Regions from separate parts of the Streptomyces sp. NBC_00386 genome, predicted to be linked through region 2. Evidence: riboswitches for the same ligand, from Rfam matches in the RefSeq annotation. Region 2 holds a riboswitch; the other holds the start of a gene.
The links. Region 2 has a riboswitch for ZMP and ZTP ahead of OG780_RS00715 (bifunctional 5,10-methylenetetrahydrofolate dehydrogenase/5,10-methenyltetrahydrofolate cyclohydrolase). Riboswitches for the same ligand answer to the same signal wherever they lie in the genome.
Positions count from the first base shown of each region.

Region 1: linked by a shared signal. The riboswitch ahead of OG780_RS43740 (bifunctional 5,10-methylenetetrahydrofolate dehydrogenase/5,10-methenyltetrahydrofolate cyclohydrolase) and the one ahead of OG780_RS00715 (bifunctional 5,10-methylenetetrahydrofolate dehydrogenase/5,10-methenyltetrahydrofolate cyclohydrolase) in region 2 are both predicted to bind ZMP and ZTP.

Region 1 is NZ_CP107950.1:10,014,367-10,023,940, reverse strand. It holds gene cimA (citramalate synthase) at 1-171, opposite strand, end outside; gene OG780_RS43760 (acyl-CoA carboxylase subunit beta) at 648-2,225, opposite strand; gene OG780_RS43755 (hypothetical protein) at 2,765-3,172, shown strand; gene OG780_RS43750 (FAD-dependent monooxygenase) at 3,461-4,978, shown strand; gene OG780_RS43745 (thioesterase II family protein) at 5,123-5,821, shown strand; gene OG780_RS43740 (bifunctional 5,10-methylenetetrahydrofolate dehydrogenase/5,10-methenyltetrahydrofolate cyclohydrolase) at 5,902-6,759, opposite strand; ZMP/ZTP riboswitch at 6,781-6,867, opposite strand; gene OG780_RS43735 (3-hydroxybutyryl-CoA dehydrogenase) at 6,919-7,803, opposite strand; gene OG780_RS43730 (3-oxoacyl-ACP synthase III family protein) at 7,800-8,789, opposite strand; gene ccrA (crotonyl-CoA carboxylase/reductase) at 8,791-9,574, opposite strand, start outside.
Region 2 is NZ_CP107950.1:174,141-183,714, reverse strand. It holds gene OG780_RS00740 (type I polyketide synthase) at 1-650, shown strand, start outside; gene OG780_RS00735 (non-ribosomal peptide synthetase) at 840-4,106, shown strand; gene ccrA (crotonyl-CoA carboxylase/reductase) at 4,159-5,517, shown strand; gene OG780_RS00725 (3-oxoacyl-ACP synthase III family protein) at 5,519-6,508, shown strand; gene OG780_RS00720 (3-hydroxybutyryl-CoA dehydrogenase) at 6,505-7,389, shown strand; ZMP/ZTP riboswitch at 7,441-7,527, shown strand; gene OG780_RS00715 (bifunctional 5,10-methylenetetrahydrofolate dehydrogenase/5,10-methenyltetrahydrofolate cyclohydrolase) at 7,549-8,406, shown strand; gene OG780_RS00710 (thioesterase II family protein) at 8,487-9,185, opposite strand; gene OG780_RS00705 (FAD-dependent monooxygenase) at 9,330-9,574, opposite strand, start outside.

The DNA.
Region 1 (9,574 bases), 9.8 Mb from region 2:
GAAGCCCACCCCGAAGTCGTCCAGGTGCCGCGCGATGGCCAGCTTGTCCGCCACGGTGAGGTTGATGCCCTCGCGCTGCGCGCCGTCGCGCAGCGTCGTGTCGAAGACGTGGAAGAGATCGTCGAGTCCACCGGTGGTGTTCCCGGTGCGTTCGCTCGCGCTGATACTCATGCCGACCATCTCCTGTTCGGGATCTCGGTCCACCGGGATGACCGGCTGCACCGTCCATCTATGGCCCCTCGCGCTCGCTTCCCGGTCGAGGATGGGCACAGAGGCGGGCCGGCAGGAGGGCGGTGCGCGTCGGGGTCAAGGCTTCTCTGCCGCTCTTCGAGCGTTTCTCGTTCACGGCCGTCCATCGTGGCCCCCGACACCCGTGGTGCCGCCCGCCCCTGAGGCGGCGGGCGGCAACCGTCCGGAGAGTCATGTCCCCTCGTGCCGTCGCCCCGGAGCCCGTCGTCGCGTCCCTCGTCGTGTCCGTCGTCGCGTCCGTCGCGGGCGGGAAAGCCGGGGCCTGCGTTGCGATCGCCGAGCTGGTGCGGCGCTGTTCCCGGCATCGGCTGCGGCTGCTGCGCCGTGGGCTTCGGCAGGGACTTCGGCAGGGGCCGCCTGACTGAAGGGTGACGAGGCGGGCCGGCCGGCCCGGTGTGTCATTGGGGCTGGTTGCCGTGTTTGCGGGAGGGCTGTGCCACGTACTTGGTGCGCAGCACGGCGAGTGCGTCGATGAGTCTGGCGCGGGTCTCCGCGGGGTCGATGACATCGTCAACCAGGCCGCGTTCGGCGGCGTAGTAGGGGTGCATGAGCTGTTCCCGGTACTCCTTGATGTGCTGTCCGCGGGCGGCCTCGGGGTCGTCCGCGGCAGCGATCTCGCGCCGGAAGACGATGTTGGCGGCGCCCTCCGCGCCCATCACCGCGATCTCGTTGCCGGGCCACGCCAGTGAGAGGTCCGAGCCGATGGAGCGGGAGTCCATGACGATGTAGGCGCCGCCGTAGGCCTTGCGCAGGATCACCTGGACGCGGGGGACGGTCGCGTTGCAGTAGGCGTAGAGGAGTTTCGCGCCGTGCCGGATGATGCCGCCGTGTTCCTGGCCGACGCCGGGCAGGAAGCCGGGCACGTCGACCAGCGTCACGAGCGGGATGTTGAAGGAGTCGCACATCTGCACGAAGCGGGCCGCTTTCTCGCTGCCCTTGATGTCGAGGACTCCGGCGAGGGCCGCGGGCTGGTTGGCGACGATGCCGGCGACTTGGCCGTCCAGCCGGGCCAGGGCGCACACGACGTTGGGTGCCCATGCCTCGTGCACCTCGAAGAAGTCGCCGTCGTCGACGAACTCCTCGATGACCTCGCGCATGTCGTAGGCGCGTTTCTCGTCGGAGGGCACCAGGTCGCGCAGGGCGGGGGTGAGCCGGTCGGGCCGGTCGGCGCCGGGCTCGGACGGTGGCTGTTCACGGTTGTTGGCGGGCAGGAAGGAGAGCAGGTAGCGGACGTCGGCGAGGCAGCTCTCCTCGTCGTCGTAGGCGAAGTGGGCGACTCCGGAGAGGGTGGTGTGGGCGTCGGCGCCGCCGAGTTCGTCGTGGCTGATCCGTTCGCCGGTGACGGTCTGTACGACGTCGGGTCCGGTGATGAACATCTGCGAGGTGCCGCGCACCATGAACACGAAGTCGGTCAGGGCCGGGGAGTAGGCCGCGCCGCCCGCGCAGGGGCCCATCATCACGCTGATCTGCGGGATGACACCGGAGTTGCGGACGTTGCGCTGGAAGATGCCGCCGTAGCCGGCGAGCGCGGTCACCCCTTCCTGGATGCGTGCTCCGGCGCCGTCGCACAGTCCCACGATCGGGGCGCCCGCGGTGGCGGCCATGTCCATGATCTTGTGGATCTTCTCGGCGTGGGCCTCGCCGAGGGAGCCTCCGAAGATGCGGAAGTCGTGGGCGTAGGCGAAGACGACCCGGCCGAAGACCCGGCCCCAGGCGGTGACGACGCCGTCGGTCCAGGGGCGCTTGTCCTCCAGGCCGAAGCCGCCGGCCCGGTGTCTGCGCAGTCCTTCGACTTCGGTGAACCGGCCGTCGTCGAAGAGGAGTTGGAGGCGCTCGCGGGCGGTGAGCTTGCCCTTGGCGTGCTGTGTCTCGGTGGCTTTGTCGCTGGGTCCTCGGCGCATGTCGGCGCGTACGGCCTCGAGTTCGGCGACCGTGCCGCGCCGCAGCCCGACCGGTGTGCCGTCCAGGGCGGTCATCGAATTCCTTCCGGCCGTCGTGATCAGCCATCCGTCTGATGGGCCGAACGCCAGCGTCCGTCAGATCACTTGAAGCCGGTTGGAGCGCCGGACGACGATCGCTACGGACACGCCGGGCGCTCCAGCGGCGCTCGAGGCCGTGTCGAGTGCGGCGTGCGACGCTCAAGGTCGTGAGCTCCGATGCGGACGGTCAAGAGCCTTCTTGGAGCACCGAAGGGCCCGCCGGTGTCCCCACCATCCCCCGAGGACGCCGGCGGGCTTCCTGCCCGTCCGCCGCCGGAAGAGGCCGGTGCGGCCGAAGCGGTCGGTGTGGCCGAAGCGCTCGGTTCCGGCGGTGGCGTCGTCGGGATTCGGTCGTCTTGGCGTCTGCGGTCATGCGCGGTCATGCCGTGTGAGCTGTGGCTTCATGAGCGCAGGTCATCTCATGGCGCATATCGGCGCCATTAATGGCTCACAGTGATGCCATACATGTGCCACAGTGGAGCCACGGAAACGGAGCGACGCCGGGCACGGCGTACGACACGAAGGAGCCCCCCACCATGTCCGTCACCCTCAGCGACCAGGACAAGCTGACCCTGCGCACCGCCGCCTACGGCGCCGTGACGCTGATGGCCGCGGCCGCCGGCGCCGACTCCCCGCACAAGGTGGCCACCCAGGGCAGCATCGCCCTGACCACCGGCACCGGTCTGGTCGGCCACGTGCTGGCGGAGAAGTCCCCGGTCGGGGACCTGAGCGGCAAGTCCGCGGCCGAGATCGCCGACCGCGTCCTGCCCGCCCTGACCGCCGCCGTGCAGCTGCTGAAGAAGCAGGCCCCCGAGGAGGCCGACAACTTCCGCAGCACCGTCCTCGTCGCCGTCGAAGCGTCCGCCCGCACCTCCAAGGGCGAGCCCGGCCCCACCCTCACCGCGACCGCCGGCAAGATCACCGCCGCTCTGGACGCCGCCTGACACACCGGCCCGGTACCGGTACGCCTTCGGCACCGCTCCCCCGCTTCACCCCTGGCTCCGCCGCTTCACCACCTGGCTCCGCCGGAGAACGCTCCGGCGGAGCCTGCCGTCTTCGCGCACCGTCTCGTGTCCCGCCGGCGGGACACGAGGGCCGGCCGGCGGGACGTGGCAAGCCCGCCCGCGAACAGCCGCCTGCCGGCGCCGGGTTGTCTTGAACCGCTGCGTCGCGTGCGTGAGCGTGGAGGTCATCCAATGCCGTGACAGGCGCAGCGGAAAGAGGGGGCACACGTGGGACACACCGGCACGGACACGGATGTGGTGATCGCGGGCGCCGGGCCCACGGGCCTGATGCTCGCCTGCGAACTGCGGCTGGCGGGCGCCGACGTGATCGTGGTCGAGCGGCTCGCGCAGCGCTCGGGCGAGTCACGGGCCGGCGGGATCCACTCCCGCACCCTGGAGATCCTCGACCAGCGCGGCGTCCTGGAACGCTTCCTGGCGGAGGGACAGCTGCAGCCGGTGGGCCACTTCTCCGGCCTCTACCTCGACTTCGACGAGTCGGAGTCGCGCCACCCCTACCCGCTGATGATCCTGCAGTCCGCCATCGAGCGGCTCCTGGAGGAGTGGGCCGTGCAGCTCGGTGTGCGGGTGCGCCGCGGATGCGAGGTGAGCGGGCTTCGCCAGGACGAGGGCGGTGTGAGCGTCGAGGTCGGCGGGGAGCGGGATGTGCCCGTGACGCTGCGCGCCCGCTACCTGGTGGGCTGCGACGGCGGGCGCAGCACGGTGCGCAGGCTGGCGGGCATCGGCTTCCCCGGCACCGAGGCGACGATGACGGCGCTGATCGGCGACGTCGAGCTGCCCGGTCTGGGCGAGGACTACGTCTGGGTGCGGCGCACCGCGGGCGGCGACTACTCGGCGATCGCGTTCGAGCCGGGCTGGCACCGGGTGATCACCTCGGAGTTCGACCGGGGCGCGGACCGCGACGAGGAGGTGACGTTCGAGCGGCTGCGGGAGTCCCTGGTCAGGGTGGCGGGCACCGACTTCGGCATGCGCAACCCCCGGTGGGTCTCCCGGTTCAACGACGCGGCGCGGCAGGCCGACCGGTACCGCACGGGGCGGGTGCTGCTCGCGGGCGACGCGGCGCACATCCACTTCCCGGCCGGCGGGCAGGGGCTGAACATGGGCGTGCAGGACGCGGTCAACCTCGGCTGGAAGCTCGCCGCGGTGGTGCGCGGCCGGGCGCCGGAGAGCCTGCTGGACACCTACCACGCCGAGCGGCACCCGGTCGGGGAGCGGGTGCTGCACAACACCCGGGCGCAGTCGGCGCTGGTGCGCCCCGGACCGCAGACGGACGCGTTGCGTGAGGTGTTCGGCTCCCTGATGGTCTTCGACGAGGTCAACCAGTACCTGCGTCATCTGCTGACGGCGCTGGACATCCGCTATCCCGTCGACGGCGACCACCCGCTGGTGGGGCGCCGGGTCCCGGACGCCGATCTGAAGGCGTCCGACGGCGCCACCCGGGTCCACGAGCTGCTGCACGCCGCCCGCCCGGTCCTGCTCGACCTGGCCGGCAGCCCCGGGGCGGCCGCGGCCGCCCGGGGCTGGGCCGACCGCGTGGACGTGGTCGAGGCGCGCAGCGAGGACGAGCACTGGATCGTCCCGGCCCTCGGCGAGATCCCCGCACCGGACGCGCTCCTTGTCCGCCCCGACGGCCATGTCGCCTGGGCGGTGGCGGCCGGCACCCCGCCCGATGCCGCCGCGCTGCGGGCCGCCCTCGAAGCCTGGTTCGGCCCGGCCCTTCAGGGCTGAGCGGCCCGTGCCCGAAACGAACGGCCGGCCGGTCCGCCCACCGGCGGGGCCCGGCCGTGACGACCCTACGAAGGGAACACACCGACAGTGAACAGCACGTGGTTGCGACGCTTCACCACGACTGCCTCAAAGGGACCGCGGCTCGTGTGCTTCCCGCACGCGGGGGGCTCCGCGACGGCGTTCAAGGACCTGGCGCGCACGCTGCACCCGGACGTCGACGTGGTGTCCGTGCAGTACCCGGGCCGCCAGGACCGCTACCGCGAGGAGCCGTTCACGGCTCTCGCGCCGCTCGCGGAGGCGGTGACGGAGGAGCTGGCCCGTGAACTGGTCTCGGACGGGCGGCCGTACGCCCTGTTCGGGCACAGCATGGGAGCGCTGGTGGCGTTCGAGACGGCCCGGCTGCTGGCCCGGCGTCAACTGCCCGCCCCGCAGCGGGTGTTCTTCTCCGGCCGGGGCGGTCCCGACCTGCGCGACAGTGCCTACGACCTCTACGACGACGCCGACATGCTGGCCGAGGTGCGCCGGCTGGGCGGCACCGACCAGTCGATGCTGGAGGACCCCGACATCCTGGAGCTGGTGCTGCCGGCGCTGCGGGCCGACTACCGCGTCCTGGGCACCTATCGCGGGCCCGTCGGCGGGCCGCTCACGGCCCCGGTGACCGCCCTGATCGGGGACAGCGACCCGATCGCGACGGTCGAGGACGCCCACACCTGGCGGGAGCACACCACCGGCGACTTCACGGTGGAGGTGTTCCCCGGCGGGCACTTCTACCTCTTCGACCAGCTCGGCCAGGTCGCCGCCGCCGTCACCGAGGGCCTTCTCACGCGGGCCGCCGCTTCCTGAAGGGGCGGCATCGCACGGGTGCCACGGCCAGGAGGCGGAGCGCGGGTCGATCCGCGCTTCGCCTCCTGGCCGTGGCGCGCTCAGCGGGTGAGCTGGTCGGATGCCGCGTCGACCGTCTGCGCCAGCAGGACGGCGATGGTCATGGGCCCGACCCCACCGGGAACCGGCGTGATCAGGCGGGCACGCGTGCGGGCCGTGTCGAAGTCGACGTCACCGACGTTGCCGGGGTTGTATCCGGCGTCGATCACGACGGCCCCCGGCTTGACGTCCTCGCCGCGGATGAGCCGGGGCCGTCCCACGGCCGCCACGACAACGTCCGCTTCCCGCACGGCCGCGGCCAGATCGGTCGTACGGGAGTGGCAGTAGGTGACGGTGGCGTCCCGGGCGAGCAGGAGCATTCCGACGGGCTTGCCGAGGATCGCGCTGCGGCCCACGACAACGGCATGCCGGCCCGCGAGCTCGACGTCGTACTCGTCCAGGAGCCGCATGATCCCGCCCGGGGTGCACGATGCGAAACCAGGCAGTCCGAAGCTCATCGCCCCGAACGAGCTCATCGTGACCCCGTCGACGTCCTTCTGCGGCGCGATGGCCTCGAACGCCGCCCGCTCGTCGATGTGCGGGCCCACAGGGTGCTGCAGCAGGATGCCGTGCACGCCGGTGTCCTGCGAGAGGGAGCGGAGGGTCTCCACCAGCTCGGCGGTCGTCGTGGTGGCCGGCAGAGCGACGAGCCGGGACTCGATACCCGCCTTCGCGCAGCGGGCCCGCTTCATGCGGACGTACGTCACCGAAGCCGGATCCTCACCCACCAGCACCGTTGCCAGGCAGGGCGTCACGCCCACGCGCCGCGCAAGCTCTGCCGCCCTGCCCGATGTCTCCTCGACGATGCGCCGGGCAAGGCCGGTGCCGTCCATGAGTCGGGCTGTCTGGGTCTGGGACATGGTCGCCTCCAGGCGTCGCTGACCACTCGCCCAGGCGCACGGCATCGACCGATTCGTCAGACCGCTCCCCGGTGGTGCTCCACCTCAGCGCCAGTCACGGCCCGCGCACCACTCTAGGGCCTGTCCGCCGGTCATGAACGGAAGATCGAAGAGGCCCGCTCAGGCATAAGTGTGAAAGCCCTGGCCGGACTTCTTGCCCAGCAGGCCGCCCTCGACCATGCGCAGCAGCAGCGGCGGCGGCGCGTACAGGGGCTCCTTGAACTCCTCGTACATGGCCTGGGCGATGGAGACGGTGGTGTCCAGGCCGATGAGGTCGGCCAGGCGCAGCGGGCCCATCGGATGCGCGCAGCCCTGGACCATGCCCTGGTCGACGACCTCGGCGCTCGCCAGTCCCGACTCGACCATGCGGATCGCGGACAGCAGGTAGGGGAACAGCAGGGCGTTGACGAGGAAGCCCGCCCGGTCCGGGGAGGCGATCGGTTTCTTGCCGAGGGTGTCGCGGACGAAGGCCAGGGCGCGTTCGCTGACCGTCTGGTGCGTCAGGACGGAGGGGACGAGCTCGACGAGGGGCAGTGCGGGCACCGGGTTGAAGAAGTGGATGCCCAGGACCTGGCCGGGGCGGCGGGTCGCGGCGGCGAGCCGGACGACGGGGAGGGAGGAGGTGTTGGTCGCCAGGATGGCGTCCGGGTCCTCGACGGTCTTGTCGAGGGTGGCGAACAGGTCCCGTTTGACCTGCTCGTCCTCCTTGACCGCCTCGATGACCAGCTGGCGGTCCGCGAGGTCGGCGAGGTCGCGGGTGAAGGACACCCGGCCCAGGGCCGCGTCGCGTTCCCGCGCGGTCAGTTTGCCCTTGGCCACGCCGCGCTCCAGTGATGCGGCCAGCCGCTGCGGCGCCGTCTGCAGGGATGCCTCGGAGAACACCGCGACTTTCACGTTCAGGCCGTTCTTGGCGCACAGTTCGGCGATGCCGGTGCCCATGATGCCGCTGCCGGCGACACCCACCCGCTCGATGGCGGTGGTGGCGCTGTGTGTGGACGTGGTCATGCGGGGGTCCCCCAGTTCAGAAGTGTCGCTCCGATCGACATGCCGCCGCCGAATCCGGCGAGCAGGACCAGGTCCCCCTGCTTGAGCGCGCCGGTGCGGCTCGCCTCGTCGAGGGCGACGGGGACGGAGGCGCTGCCGACGTTGCCGTACCGGATCAGCGTGCGGTGGGTCTGTGCGGCGCCCAGTCCGGTGCGCTCGACGACCTCGCCGAGCATCACGCCGTTGGCCTGGTGCGGTACGAAGTGGTCGACCGCGCCGATGTCGACGCCGGCCCTGCGGGTGAGGGCGAGGAGGGCGGGCGGGACGTGTTCGGCGACGAAGTCCCGTACCCCGCGGCCGTCCATCTTGAAGTAGTGGCCGCCCTCGGCGACGGTCGCTGCGGACGCCGGTCTGCGGCTGCCGCCGGCCTCGACGCGGATCAGATGGTGGGCGTCGCCGCGGCTGGACAGATCGGTGGCGATGATCCCGTACGGGTCGGGGACCGCGCCGACGACCGCGGCGCCGGCGCCGTCGGCGAACAGGATGGCCGTGCGGCGGTCGGTGAAGTCCAGGATCCGGGAGTAGACGTCCGCGCCGATCACCAGTACCCGGGCGGCCGGGTTCACGGTCACCAGGCTGTGGGCCAGCGCCAGGGCGTAGACGAAGCCGCTGCACACGACGTTGATGTCGAGGCAGGCCGCGCCGTAGGCGCCCAGGCCGTGCTGCACCAGGTAGGAGGTGGGCGGCTGCGGGAAGTCGCCGGTGGAGGTGGAGACGATGATGTGGTCGATCTGCTCCGGGCCCAGCCCGGCCTGCTCCAGCGCGCGTCCGGCGGCCTTGACCGCCAGGTCGGAGGTCGCCTCGTGTTCGGCGGCGTAGCGCCGGGACTTGATCTGCGTCTTGCGCTCGATCCACTCCGCGCTGACGCCGACGCGCTCGGCGACCTCTTCGTTGCCGACCTCGTGCTTGGGCAGGTAGGAGCCGGTGGAGAGTATGCCGATGCCCATGTCAGGACGCCTCTTGGGGATCGGGCGCGCCGGGGCGGCGCAGCGGGTTGAGGCGCTGGGTGCCGATCTTCTCGCGCAGTGCGGGGTCGGTGACGCCGAGCCCTTCCTCCGGGGCGAGGCACAGGACGCCGACCTTTCCGGTGTGCCGGTTGTTCTGGACCAGCCGGGCGGCCTCGCCGACGTCCGCCAGTGGGAAGACCTCGGACAGGACGGGTGAGAGGTGCCCGAGCTGGAAGAGCCGGTTGCACTCCGCCTGCTCCTGGAGGTTCGCGGCGTGACTGCCCACGATCTTCTTGAGGTTCATCCAGAGGTAGCGGTTGTCGAAGTGGTGGTCGTAGCCGGTGCTGGAGCCGCAGGTGACGACGGTTCCGCCCTTGCGCACGACGAACACCGAGATCCCGAACGTCGCCCTTCCGACGTGGTCGAACACGACGTGCGGGTCCTCGCCGACCTGCCGGCGGATCTCCCGTCCGAGGCGTTTGCCCAGCTCGATGGTCCGCTCGGGGGTGAGCGCGTCGTCGCCGCCCATGCCGATGTCGTTGCGGTTGATCACCACGTCGCAGCCCAGGCGGCGCAGCACCTCGGCTTTTTGTTCGGAGCCGACGACGCCGATGGCGATACCGCCGGCGTTCTTGACCATCTGCACCGCGAACGCGCCGAGACCGCCGGTGGCGCCCCAGACGAGGACGATGTCGCCCTGTTTGATCCGTGCGCCGTTGTCGCCGACCAGCATCCGGTAGGAGGTCGCCGCGGTCAGCAGGACGCCCGCCGACTCCTCCCAGGTC
Region 2 (9,574 bases):
AATCGTCCGTACGGCAGCTGGCCGCGGACGGGTTCCGGGTGTTCGTCGAGATGAGCCCGCACCCCGTGCTGACCGTCCCCGTGCAGGAGATGACCGAGGACCTGGACGACGCGCTGGTGCTGTCGTCGTCGCGGCGCGGCCGGGGCGAGGTGGAGGCCGTCCTCTCCTCGCTGGCCGCGCTCCACGTCCGGGGCGGGAGCGTGGACTGGTCCGCCCTGTTCGCCACCCGCCGAAGGGTCGATCTGCCGACCTACGCCTTCCAGCGGCAGCGGTACTGGCTGAGCTCCTCGCCCGCCTCGGCCGTGGTGGCAGAGGCCTCCCCGCAGGAGCCGCCGCAGGTGGCCGACGACCGGCAGGTTCCGCTGCCGGAGCGGATCGTGGCGCTCGTCCCCGACGACGCGCAGGCCCTCGTCCTGGACCATGTCCTGGAGCGGGTCGCCGTCGTGCTGGGGCATCCCTCCGGCGAATCGGTCGATCCCGACGGGGAGTTCACGAAGATCGGCTTCGACTCGATGCTGTCGGCGGACCTGAGCAAACGCCTGACTGCCTCGACCGGCCTGAAACTGCGGCCGAACGTGGTGCTGCGCCACCCCTCCCCGCGGCTGATCGCCCGGCACATCGTGTCCTCGCTGGCCAAGTCGGCCGGCTGAACCGACCGTGCTCGGGGCGCGCTTGCACCCGCTCCGGGACGCAGGCGCGCCCTGCGGAAAATGTCCCGCCAGGGGAATGCCCCGCCGGTGGAATGTCCCGCCGGCGGGACACCGCAAGCCCGTGAACGGCTTGTCCCGCCCCCGTACCAAGTTGTCTTGACCGGCTGATTCACCTTCCGTGAAGGTGGGGTGATCTGCGAATTCCTCCGATTCCCGGACCTGTTCTCCAAGGGGTTGATCCGTGTGCGTGCATTCGCTGCTTCGTCCGCGCATAAAGGACTGTGGCTGGCGGAGGAAATGTCTGCCGACACGCTGAACCATGCGCTGACCATGTGGGACGTGGACGGTGAACTGGACGCGGCCGTCATGGAGTCCGCGTTCCTGCACGTGCTGGACGAGGCCGAGGTCCTGCGCGTCACCTTCGCCGACGACGGCGACGGGCTGCGCCTGACACCGCGCGAACTGGGGGACTGGCGGCCCTTCCTCCTGGACCTGTCCGCCGAGGCCGACCCCGAGCAGGCGGCGCGCGACGCACTGGCCGACCTGATCCGCAAACCGTTCGACCTCGCACGGGACCTGCTGTTCCGGATGGGCGTCATCACCCTCGCACCGGCCCGCTCGCTCGTGGTGATCGCCTACCACCACCTCGTCTCGGACGGGTTCGGCACCGGCGGCCTGCTCTCCAAGCGTCTCGCCGAGGTCTACACGGCCCTGTCACGCGGCGAGCAGGTCCCCGCTCCGCCGCACCCCTGGGACGCCGAGTCGTTCGCGGCCGAGGCGGCCGGCTACCTCGCCTCGAAAGAGTTCACCGAGGACAGCGGGTTCTGGCGCGACTACCTCGCCGACGCGCCCGCCCCCGCACAGATCCCGCGCGTCACCCTGTCCGAGCCCGCGCGCGCCGCGCTCGCCGAACCGATGAGCAGCGCCGACCGCTGGGGCGAACTGACCGAGCCCATCGGCATGGTCAGCCGCACCCTGACCGTCCCGCGCGCCGAGGCCGACGCGTGGACCGAGGCGGCGAAATCCATGGGCGTGTGGACGTCCACGATGCTGACCACCGCCGCAGCCGTGTTCTTCCGCCACCGCTGCGACCGCCCCGAGTTCCTGCTCTCCCTCGCCGTCGGCAACCGGACCGGCGTCGCGAGCAGGACACCCGGCCTCGCGGTGAACGTCGTCCCCGTACGCGTGAAGGTCCCCCTGAACGCGACCTTCACCGACCTCGCCGACGCGATCGTCGACGAGACGTACGAGATCTCCGGCCACACCGCCTGCCACTACTCGGACATCCAGCGCGCGAGCCGGACCGCCCTGAGCGACCGCGGCAGCTTCGGCGCCGTCATGAACGTCGTCGAGTTCGTCGAGCAGCTCCGCTTCGGCGACCACCTGGCGCGCTACCTCGGCGGAACCACCGGCTCCTTCGACGAACTGTCGATCGGCGTCTACACCGACGGCAGCGCCGACAGCGACCTGTTCATCCGCCTCGACGCCCCCGCACGCCTCTACCACCGCGCCGAACTGCGCTTCATCGGCGAAGAGCTGATCGCCCACATCCGCGCCGTGGTGGCCGACGGGGAACAGAGCGTCGGCGCGCTGGACGCGCTCACCGGCGCCGGGCGGGAGCGGGTGCTGACGGCACCGAACGACACGCACGCACCCCTTCCCGCACTCACCGTTCCTCAGCTGTTCGCCCGCCAGGTGACATCGGCCCCCGACGCCGTCGCGCTGATCAGCGGCGACCTCACCCTCTCCTACCGGGAACTCGACGAGCGCTCCGGCCGCCTGGCCGACGCCCTGCGCGGCCACGGCGTCGGCCCCGACACGGTCGTGGCGGTGGCACTGGAGAGGTCGGTGGACCTGGCCGTCGCCCTGCTCGGCGTGGCCAAGGCCGGCGGAGCCTACCTGCCCCTCGACCCGGCACCGCCCGCGGCACAGGCCAAGCTCGTGGCCGGCGACGCCGCCGCACACGCCCTGCTCACCGACGCGGCGACCGCCCAGGCACTCTCCGCCGGCCTGCGGATCCCCGCGCTCGTCCTCACCGACCTCACCGGCACCGCCACCACCGAGGCCGCACCGGCCGCCCCGCTCCCGCACCCGGACAACCTCCTGGCCGTGACACCCGCCTCGTCCACGGCCGGCGCCGCCGCGGTCGGCATCACCCACCGCAACATGGCGCGCTTCGCCCTGGACCGCACCTGGCGCGACACCGCCCGCGCCGCCGTGCTGTGGCACACCCCGGCGACCTCCGACACCCTCGCCCTCGAACTGTGGGCACCCCTGCTGAACGGCGGCCGCGTGATCGTCGCTCCCCCCGGGGAACCCGGCACCGACGCACTCACCCAGGCGCCCACGGCCCACGGCATCCCCGCCGTGTGGCTGCCCGCCGACCGGTTCGCGCAGATCGCGGCCCACGACCCCGCCTCCCTGGCCGGGCTGCGCGAGGTGTTCACCGGCGGCGACCGCGTCCCCGCGGCCGCACTGCGCCGCGTCCGCCAGGCCTGCCCCGACCTGACCGTCGTGACCGGCCACGGCCCCACGGAAGCCACCGTGTTCGCCGCGGCCGACCGCCTGACCGCCCACGAACCACAGCACCGCGCGGGCACCCTCGGCCGCCCGGCCGACAACACCGCCCTCTACGTCCTGGGCCCGGGCCTGGCGCCCGTCCCCGCCGGCGTCACCGGCGAGCTGTACGTGGCCGGGTCCGGTGTGGCACGCGGATACCTCGGACGGACCGCACGCACCGCGGAACGCTTCGTGCCCTGCCCGTTCGGTCCGGCCGGCGCACGCATGTACCGCACCGGCGACCGGGTGCGCTGGGGCGCCGACGGCCGGATCGAGCACGTGGCCGACGCGGGCACCCAGGCCGGCGTACGCGGTCTCGGCGTCGAGCCGGCCGAGGTCGAGGAGGCGCTGGCCGAGCATCCCGCCCTCGCCCGCGCGGTCGTCGCCGTCAAGCAGGACAGCACCGGGCAGCAGCGCCTGGTGGCCTATGTCGTCCCGGCAAACGGATCGGCCGTCCCGGCGGGCGACGAACTGCGCCGCTTCGCCGCGGGACGACTCCCGGAGTCCGTCGTCCCGGCACTGTTCACCGTGCTGGAACGCCTGCCGCTGACGGCGGGCGGCAGGCTCGACCGGGCCGCACTGCCCGAGCCCGAGACCGAGCCCGACACCTACCGCGCACCGCGCAACGACACCGAACGGATCCTGGCCAAGGCGTTCGCCGAGGTCCTCGAAGTGGACCGGATCGGCATCGACGAGGACTTCTTCGACCTCGGCGGCAACTCGCTGCGCGCGATCCGGCTGGTCGGCCTGATCCGGGCCGAGCTGAAGCAGGAGGTGTCCATCCGCCGCCTGTTCGCGGCACGCACCATCACCGGCCTGTCGGACATGTGGAAGGACCTCGGCCAGTCCAGCAGGCCGAGTCTGCGCAGGCGGACGAAGGAGGGCGCGGTCCTCTGAGACCGCGCGGCCCGGTCAGCAGCGGTTCGGCACGGCAAAGGCGAAGGAAGCCATGGATTCTTTGACACAGGCCCTGCTGTCCGGGGCCGGCCCGGACGAACTCGGGCGACACGAACTCCCCTCCCACTACGAGGCGGCGCACCTCCTGGCCGCGGACCTCGGCATGTTCGACGGCGTGGCGGACAACGACGTCCGCAAGTCGCTGCACGTCGGGCAGGTCCCCATGCCGGACATCGCGCCGGACGAGGTGGTCGTCGCCGTCATGGCGAGCTCCATCAACTACAACACCGTGTGGTCGGCGACGTTCGAGCCGGTCCCCACGTTCGAGTTCCTCAAGCGCGGCGCCCGCCAGGGCGGCTGGGCCGCCCGGCACGACCTGCCCTACCACCAGGTCGGCTCGGACGCCTCCGGCGTCGTCGTACGCGTCGGGGCCGGGGTACGGCACTGGAAGCCGGGCGACCACGTCGTCGTCAGCTGCGTCCAGGTCGACGAGCAGGAACCGGCGACACACGCCGACGCCATGCTCGGGGCGGGGCAGAAGATCTGGGGCTACGAGACGAACTTCGGCGGCCTCGCCCACTACTCGGTGGTCCGCGCCAGCCAGCTCCTGCCCAAGCCGGCACACCTGACCTGGGAGGAGTCGGCGGGCGTCCTGCTGACCGCGGCGACCTCCTACCGGATGCTGGTCGGCGACAACGGCGCACGGATCAAACAGGGCGACATCGTCCTCGTCTGGGGCGCCACCGGCGGTCTCGGCGCGTTCGCGGTGCAGATGGTCAAGAACGCCGGCGGTATCGCCATCGGCGTCGTCGGCTCCGAACAAAAAGCCGAGGTGCTGCGCCGCCTGGGCTGCGACGTGGTGATCAACCGCAACGACATCGGCATGGGCGGCGACGACGCGCTCACCCCCGAGCGGACCATCGAGCTGGGCAAACGCCTCGGACGGGAGATCCGCCGGCAGGTCGGCGAGGACCCGCACGTCGTGTTCGACCACGTCGGAAGGGCGACGTTCGGGATCTCGGTGTTCGTCGTGCGCAAGGGCGGAACCGTCGTCACCTGCGGCTCCAGCACCGGCTACGACCACCACTTCGACAACCGCTACCTCTGGATGAACCTCAAGAAGATCGTGGGCAGTCACGCCGCGAACCTCCAGGAGCAGGCGGAGTGCAACCGGCTCTTCCAGCTCGGGCACCTCTCACCCGTCCTGTCCGAGGTCTTCCCACTGGCGGACGTCGGCGAGGCCGCCCGGCTGGTCCAGAACAACCGGCACACCGGAAAGGTCGGCGTCCTGTGCCTCGCCCCGGAGGAAGGGCTCGGCGTCACCGACCCCGCACTGCGCGAGAAGATCGGCACCCAGCGCCTCAACCCGCTGCGCCGCCCCGGCGCGCCCGATCCCCAAGAGGCGTCCTGACATGGGCATCGGCATACTCTCCACCGGCTCCTACCTGCCCAAGCACGAGGTCGGCAACGAAGAGGTCGCCGAGCGCGTCGGCGTCAGCGCGGAGTGGATCGAGCGCAAGACGCAGATCAAGTCCCGGCGCTACGCCGCCGAACACGAGGCGACCTCCGACCTGGCGGTCAAGGCCGCCGGACGCGCGCTGGAGCAGGCCGGGCTGGGCCCGGAGCAGATCGACCACATCATCGTCTCCACCTCCACCGGCGACTTCCCGCAGCCGCCCACCTCCTACCTGGTGCAGCACGGCCTGGGCGCCTACGGCGCGGCCTGCCTCGACATCAACGTCGTGTGCAGCGGCTTCGTCTACGCCCTGGCGCTGGCCCACAGCCTGGTGACCGTGAACCCGGCCGCCCGGGTACTGGTGATCGGCGCGGACGTCTACTCCCGGATCCTGGACTTCACCGACCGCCGCACGGCCATCCTGTTCGCCGACGGCGCCGGCGCCGCGGTCGTCGGCGCGGTCCCCGACCCGTACGGGATCATCGCCACCGATCTGTCCAGCCGCGGCGACGCCCACCATCTGATCCGCGTCGAGGCCGGCGGCAGCCGCAGACCGGCGTCCGCAGCGACCGTCGCCGAGGGCGGCCACTACTTCAAGATGGACGGCCGCGGGGTACGGGACTTCGTCGCCGAACACGTCCCGCCCGCCCTCCTCGCCCTCACCCGCAGGGCCGGCGTCGACATCGGCGCGGTCGACCACTTCGTACCGCACCAGGCCAACGGCGTGATGCTCGGCGAGGTCGTCGAGCGCACCGGACTGGGCGCCGCACAGACCCACCGCACGCTGATCCGGTACGGCAACGTCGGCAGCGCCTCCGTCCCCGTCGCCCTCGACGAGGCGAGCCGCACCGGCGCGCTCAAGCAGGGGGACCTGGTCCTGCTCGCCGGATTCGGCGGCGGCATGTCGATCGGAGCGACACTTCTGAACTGGGGGACCCCCGCATGACCACGTCCACACACAGCGCCACCACCGCCATCGAGCGGGTGGGTGTCGCCGGCAGCGGCATCATGGGCACCGGCATCGCCGAACTGTGCGCCAAGAACGGCCTGAACGTGAAAGTCGCGGTGTTCTCCGAGGCATCCCTGCAGACGGCGCCGCAGCGGCTGGCCGCATCACTGGAGCGCGGCGTGGCCAAGGGCAAACTGACCGCGCGGGAACGCGACGCGGCCCTGGGCCGGGTGTCCTTCACCCGCGACCTCGCCGACCTCGCGGACCGCCAGCTGGTCATCGAGGCGGTCAAGGAGGACGAGCAGGTCAAACGGGACCTGTTCGCCACCCTCGACAAGACCGTCGAGGACCCGGACGCCATCCTGGCGACCAACACCTCCTCCCTCCCCGTCGTCCGGCTCGCCGCCGCGACCCGCCGCCCCGGCCAGGTCCTGGGCATCCACTTCTTCAACCCGGTGCCCGCACTGCCCCTCGTCGAGCTCGTCCCCTCCGTCCTGACGCACCAGACGGTCAGCGAACGCGCCCTGGCCTTCGTCCGCGACACCCTCGGCAAGAAACCGATCGCCTCCCCGGACCGGGCGGGCTTCCTCGTCAACGCCCTGCTGTTCCCCTACCTGCTGTCCGCGATCCGCATGGTCGAGTCGGGACTGGCGAGCGCCGAGGTCGTCGACCAGGGCATGGTCCAGGGCTGCGCGCATCCGATGGGCCCGCTGCGCCTGGCCGACCTCATCGGCCTGGACACCACCGTCTCCATCGCCCAGGCCATGTACGAGGAGTTCAAGGAGCCCCTGTACGCGCCGCCGCCGCTGCTGCTGCGCATGGTCGAGGGCGGCCTGCTGGGCAAGAAGTCCGGCCAGGGCTTTCACACTTATGCCTGAGCGGGCCTCTTCGATCTTCCGTTCATGACCGGCGGACAGGCCCTAGAGTGGTGCGCGGGCCGTGACTGGCGCTGAGGTGGAGCACCACCGGGGAGCGGTCTGACGAATCGGTCGATGCCGTGCGCCTGGGCGAGTGGTCAGCGACGCCTGGAGGCGACCATGTCCCAGACCCAGACAGCCCGACTCATGGACGGCACCGGCCTTGCCCGGCGCATCGTCGAGGAGACATCGGGCAGGGCGGCAGAGCTTGCGCGGCGCGTGGGCGTGACGCCCTGCCTGGCAACGGTGCTGGTGGGTGAGGATCCGGCTTCGGTGACGTACGTCCGCATGAAGCGGGCCCGCTGCGCGAAGGCGGGTATCGAGTCCCGGCTCGTCGCTCTGCCGGCCACCACGACGACCGCCGAGCTGGTGGAGACCCTCCGCTCCCTCTCGCAGGACACCGGCGTGCACGGCATCCTGCTGCAGCACCCTGTGGGCCCGCACATCGACGAGCGGGCGGCGTTCGAGGCCATCGCGCCGCAGAAGGACGTCGACGGGGTCACGATGAGCTCGTTCGGGGCGATGAGCTTCGGACTGCCTGGTTTCGCATCGTGCACCCCGGGCGGGATCATGCGGCTCCTGGACGAGTACGACGTCGAGCTCGCGGGCCGGCATGCCGTTGTCGTGGGCCGCAGCGCGATCCTCGGCAAGCCCGTCGGAATGCTCCTGCTCGCCCGGGACGCCACCGTCACCTACTGCCACTCCCGTACGACCGATCTGGCCGCGGCCGTGCGGGAAGCGGACGTTGTCGTGGCGGCCGTGGGACGGCCCCGGCTCATCCGCGGCGAGGACGTCAAGCCGGGGGCCGTCGTGATCGACGCCGGATACAACCCCGGCAACGTCGGTGACGTCGACTTCGACACGGCCCGCACGCGTGCCCGCCTGATCACGCCGGTTCCCGGTGGGGTCGGGCCCATGACCATCGCCGTCCTGCTGGCGCAGACGGTCGACGCGGCATCCGACCAGCTCACCCGCTGAGCGCGCCACGGCCAGGAGGCGAAGCGCGGATCGACCCGCGCTCCGCCTCCTGGCCGTGGCACCCGTGCGATGCCGCCCCTTCAGGAAGCGGCGGCCCGCGTGAGAAGGCCCTCGGTGACGGCGGCGGCGACCTGGCCGAGCTGGTCGAAGAGGTAGAAGTGCCCGCCGGGGAACACCTCCACCGTGAAGTCGCCGGTGGTGTGCTCCCGCCAGGTGTGGGCGTCCTCGACCGTCGCGATCGGGTCGCTGTCCCCGATCAGGGCGGTCACCGGGGCCGTGAGCGGCCCGCCGACGGGCCCGCGATAGGTGCCCAGGACGCGGTAGTCGGCCCGCAGCGCCGGCAGCACCAGCTCCAGGATGTCGGGGTCCTCCAGCATCGACTGGTCGGTGCCGCCCAGCCGGCGCACCTCGGCCAGCATGTCGGCGTCGTCGTAGAGGTCGTAGGCACTGTCGCGCAGGTCGGGACCGCCCCGGCCGGAGAAGAACACCCGCTGCGGGGCGGGCAGTTGACGCCGGGCCAGCAGCCGGGCCGTCTCGAACGCCACCAGCGCTCCCATGCTGTGCCCGAACAGGGCGTACGGCCGCCCGTCCGAGACCAGTTCACGGGCCAGCTCCTCCGTCACCGCCTCCGCGAGCGGCGCGAGAGCCGTGAACGGCTCCTCGCGGTAGCGGTCCTGGCGGCCCGGGTACTGCACGGACACCACGTCGACGTCCGGGTGCAGCGTGCGCGCCAGGTCCTTGAACGCCGTCGCGGAGCCCCCCGCGTGCGGGAAGCACACGAGCCGCGGTCCCTTTGAGGCAGTCGTGGTGAAGCGTCGCAACCACGTGCTGTTCACTGTCGGTGTGTTCCCTTCGTAGGGTCGTCACGGCCGGGCCCCGCCGGTGGGCGGACCGGCCGGCCGTTCGTTTCGGGCACGGGCCGCTCAGCCCTGAAGGGCCGGGCCGAACCAGGCTTCGAGGGCGGCCCGCAGCGCGGCGGCATCGGGCGGGGTGCCGGCCGCCACCGCCCAGGCGACATGGCCGTCGGGGCGGACAAGGAGCGCGTCCGGTGCGGGGATCTCGCCGAGGGCCGGGACGATCCAGTGCTCGTCCTCGCTGCGCGCCTCGACCACGTCCACGCGGTCGGCCCAGCCCCGGGCGGCCGCGGCCGCCCCGGGGCTGCCGGCCA